Regions from separate parts of the Peribacillus sedimenti genome, predicted to be linked through region 2. Evidence: riboswitches for the same ligand, from Rfam matches in the RefSeq annotation. Region 2 holds a riboswitch; the other holds the start of a gene.

Evidence for each region. Region 2 has a riboswitch for S-adenosylmethionine ahead of V1500_RS13475 (phosphoadenylyl-sulfate reductase). Riboswitches for the same ligand answer to the same signal wherever they lie in the genome.
Region 1: it holds a riboswitch for S-adenosylmethionine, as region 2 does, so the genes downstream of both, V1500_RS01260 (methionine ABC transporter ATP-binding protein) here and V1500_RS13475 (phosphoadenylyl-sulfate reductase) in region 2, are expected to answer to the same signal.

The regions. Positions count from the first base shown of each region.
Region 1 covers NZ_CP143547.1:226,036-228,239, forward strand. The annotation lists gene V1500_RS01255 (alpha/beta hydrolase) at 1-432, opposite strand, end outside; SAM riboswitch class I at 628-727, opposite strand; SAM riboswitch class I at 906-1,009, shown strand; SAM riboswitch class I at 1,095-1,195, shown strand; gene V1500_RS01260 (methionine ABC transporter ATP-binding protein) at 1,307-2,204, shown strand, end outside.
Region 2 covers NZ_CP143547.1:2,723,278-2,725,481, reverse strand. The annotation lists gene V1500_RS13480 (hypothetical protein) at 1-133, shown strand, start outside; SAM riboswitch class I at 472-579, shown strand; gene V1500_RS13475 (phosphoadenylyl-sulfate reductase) at 853-1,566, shown strand; gene sat (sulfate adenylyltransferase) at 1,630-2,204, shown strand, end outside.

The DNA of each region.
Region 1 (2,204 bases), 2.5 Mb from region 2:
ATTGATATCAGGCGTTTCATCGGCAATAAAACGTGGTGCACCCAAGCCTTTATATGGTTCTAGATCAGGGACGCGCAATGCCGCGTTAATGCAAACAATCCCATCTATCATATATTTTCCGGCGAGGTCAAGGGCCAAAGCCCCACCCATGGATTGACCCACGACAAATATCTTATGGCACGTCTTTTTCAACTGAAGAAAAGCAGTCTCCAAATCTTCAATCCAGTCTTTGTGATTAAAATTTTCCATATCTGCCGCGTTTGTACCATGCCCTCTTAATCTGGGTGCATAGACAGTAAAGCCAGCATTTGCAAATTGTTTTCCTAAGTATTCAACACTCTGTGGTGTTCCATTAAAGCCGTGGCAAAGAAGGATTCCTATCTTATTACCAGAGATAAAAAAAGCTTCTGCTCCAGAAATAACTGTTGTCATATTAATTCTCCTTTCAAGTTAAGAAAATGCCAGTTTTATACTGAGAGTCTCAAAAAAATTTACTGGTAAGACCAAAGCAGCTAGTTTGATAGTAAATGACTGGGTACGTTTAATACACTCAGGCAGTCGTACATATAGAAACGTCCGGGAATCAAAAAAAACTTTCTTGCCTGGCTGCAAAGAAAGTTTTTACATTTCTTATCAACCAAAGCAAAGCTTTGCTGGTAGGAGCACCTTACAGGGCAGGTTGCTGTGAAGTCATTAAGCCAGATCTCTCGTTCACTCTTAATAAAATATAGATTTTTATATATTTCAACTGATATGTTATTAATCCAATAAAATTACTTGGTTTTAATATTATCGCGTGTTTTGAATAATGTCAATCTTTAAAAAGTAAAAAATTTCAAATCATAAAAACCGTTGACAAATTTGCGAACTATCAGTAAAGTAGGAATCAATTGAAAAACGAAAGCTTCTTATCAAGAGAGGTGGAGGGAATTGGCCCGATGATACCTCAGCAGCAGATCCCTATTGGATACTGTGCTAACTCCAACAAGCAGTGCTTGGGAGATAAGAGGAGAAAACAATCGATTGATACGAATGTGGCCTCTTCTTTTCTGGGAGAGGTTTTTTGATTGGAATAATTTCATAGAGTTTTATATTTCTTATCCAGAGAAGCTGAGGGACTGGCCCGATGAAGCTTCGGCAGCGGACATATGTACCGTGCCAATTCCAGCAGGCAGCCTTGCCTGGAAGATAAGAAGGGGCTTATTTTTACTTGTATAACCCTCTTCTTGACACTTCAGGAAGAGGGTTTTTTGTACTTCATATAAAGATTAATACATATTGAAATGCAGCATAAGGAGGTATACATGTGATTACTTTTCAAGCCTTGAAAAAGGAGTATGTAACAAAAGGCAAAACATTTGCCGCTCTGGACGGCATAGACCTGCATGTGGAAGAAGGGGAAATTTATGGAGTAATCGGGTTCAGTGGAGCTGGAAAGAGCACATTAATCCGATGTGTCAATTACCTGGAAAAGCCCACATCAGGTAAAGTCATTGTCAATGGCCATAACTTTGCTGAACTTTCTGCACAGGAGATAAGAAGGGTTAAACAAAAAATAGGGATGGTATTTCAGCACTTTAATTTGCTTCAATCTAAAACTGTTTTTGCTAATGTCGCCATGCCGCTCATCTTGCAAAAGGTCCCTAAGAAAGAAATCAAAAAAAGAGTGGATGAACTGCTTGAATTTGTCGGACTTAAGGACAAGGCTGGCGCCTATCCTGAAAACCTGTCGGGAGGCCAAAAGCAGCGTGTCGGGATAGCTCGTGCGCTTGCGACTCAGCCATCCATCCTCCTTTGTGATGAAGCAACGTCGGCATTGGACCCGCAGACCACAAGCTCCATTCTGCAACTATTGAAAAAAATTAACGAAGAATACAACATTACGATTTTAATGATCACCCATGAAATGTCGGTGATCCGGGAAATTTGCGACAAAGTAGCTGTGATGGAGGCCGGAAAGATAATTGAAAGCGGATCGGTGTTTGAGGTTTTCTCCAACCCCCAGACGCAGACAGCGAAAAACTTCGTCAGCACGGTCATGCACGATGCAATTCCGGAATCAGTAAGAAAACAGCTTACATCCGGCGAGTCGAATGGAAGACTTTTCAAGATCAATTTTGTTGGTGCTTCCTCCGGCCAGCCTCTTTTATCTAAGATTGCAAAGCAGTTCGATGTAGATGTGAACGTCCTATTCGGGAATATAA
Region 2 (2,204 bases):
GGTCAATTATTATTTGATCATGGATGTTATTCAAGACAAACAACAGCAATTTATATCTGAGGCGCAGAACTCTAATCGTATGAAGAAAAATCAAAAACAGCCGTCTAATTGGCTTCAAAGGCTATTTGCTTAATAAAGAATCTAGGGAGAAACAACAACTTGAACAGCAGGATTGTCAATAAGCTAAAACCGGTGGAAAAGTTGTTTATGCGGTTAGGCGCTTGCCTCCGTTGTTTTTTTTGTGGCCAAAATTGATTAAAATTACGCTTTGCTTTGAAGGGAGAGGTGGAACAGCCGGAAATAAGTGATATTACCTATTTAAAACTCAAGCCAGTAATTCCTTTTGAAGTTTCGGGATTTCGTTAATCCAAAAATTTTTTGTCAGAAATTTTTAATTTTTAAATTCCGAGTAAATTAATATGAAAACTATATTGACACTATTTGATATTGTGGTATTATTTTAAATAGTTAAACTTATCGAGAGCGACGGAGGGAATTGGCCCAATGATGTCCGGCAACCTGCAATGCTTGCAAGGTGCTAACTCCAACAAAATGTAGAATCATTTTGGAAGATAAGGGTTTTATGTATCAACATTGCCTGAAATCTTTCTAAAATGAAAGGTTTTTATTTTTATATTGAGATTAAGAGTGCTCACATTCCATTATCCAATAAAAAAGGCGGCATCTTAAACTGAAAACAAATATACAGCTGACTAGACAAACTAGAGGCGGTATTGACACATTCCATTTCTGGAATTTTGTTAATGCTGCCTTTTTTATTTGGTTCATGAGATGATAATAATATTTTTTCTTTAAAACAAATGGTAAATGAATTGAGAGGGGGGGACAGATATGACTAATTTATTGCTTCACAAGGACTTTGATACTTTCAACCCCATTGAATTTGACATTGATAATCCGACTAAGGGAGCTCTCAATGTCTTGGAGTGGGCCTATGGACATTACGGCGATGAGCTGGTTTATGCCTGCAGCTTTGGAATTGAAGGAATCGTTTTAATTGACTTGATCTCTAAGATTAACACACAGGCCAGAGTGATCTTCCTGGATACAGATCTCCATTTTAATGAGACCTACCAATTAATTGATGAAGTAAAAACACGATATCCGCAGCTGAGAATTGAAATGAAAAAGCCGGACCTTACATTGGAGGAGCAGGCTTCACAATATGGAGATGAATTGTGGGCGAGAGAGCCAAACAAATGCTGCGAGATAAGGAAGGTAATACCGCTGCACCAGGTGCTTTCCGGACCCGCTGCCTGGCTGTCCGGGTTAAGAAGGGAACAGTCCGAAACTAGGAAAAATACACAATTTATAAATAAAGATAATAAATTTAAATCCATTAAGATCTGTCCATTGATCCATTGGACATGGAAGGATGTATGGAGATACGCCCACAAACAGGGATTGCCGTATAACATCCTGCATGATAGGGGGTATCCCAGCATAGGCTGTGAAAAGTGTACCAAACCGGCTTTCAGTGAGGATGACTTGAGGGCAGGCCGCTGGAGCGGATCAGGCAAGACGGAGTGCGGCCTCCACATATAAAGAATATTTAAAGATAACTGACACACGATTGAAGAACGGAAATATTAGAATGGAGGATTATATATGACATTAAGCATTCCGCATGGTGGAACTTTGGTCAACCGTTTAAATCCCAATTACAAATTTGACCACATCCTGAAAGAAATCGAATTAGATAATATGGCGCTTAGTGACCTTGAACTTATCGCTACAGGAGGCTACAGCCCTATTACCGGATTTCTGACCAAGAAGGATTATGAATCAGTGGTGGAAGGCATGCATCTTTCTACAGGAGAGGTATGGAGCATTCCGATCACGCTTCCTGTCAGTCAGGATGAAGCAGATTCCATATCTGTCGGCGACGAGGTAAGGCTGGTTCAACACGGCACTACCTACGGAGTTATCACAGTCCAGGATATCTATGCGCCTGACAAAGAAAAGGAAGCAAGGGAAGTTTATAAGACTGACAGCCAGGAACACCCTGGAGTGGCTAAACTATTCAGCAGAGGCAATGTCTATGTTGGAGGTCCAGTTCACCAGGTTAAAAGAATTCCACGAGATAAATTTGCGGATTACTACCTGGACCCGGCAGAAACAAGAAAACAATTCGAGCAATTAGGCTGGAATACCATTGTTGGATTTCAAACCAGAAACCCGGT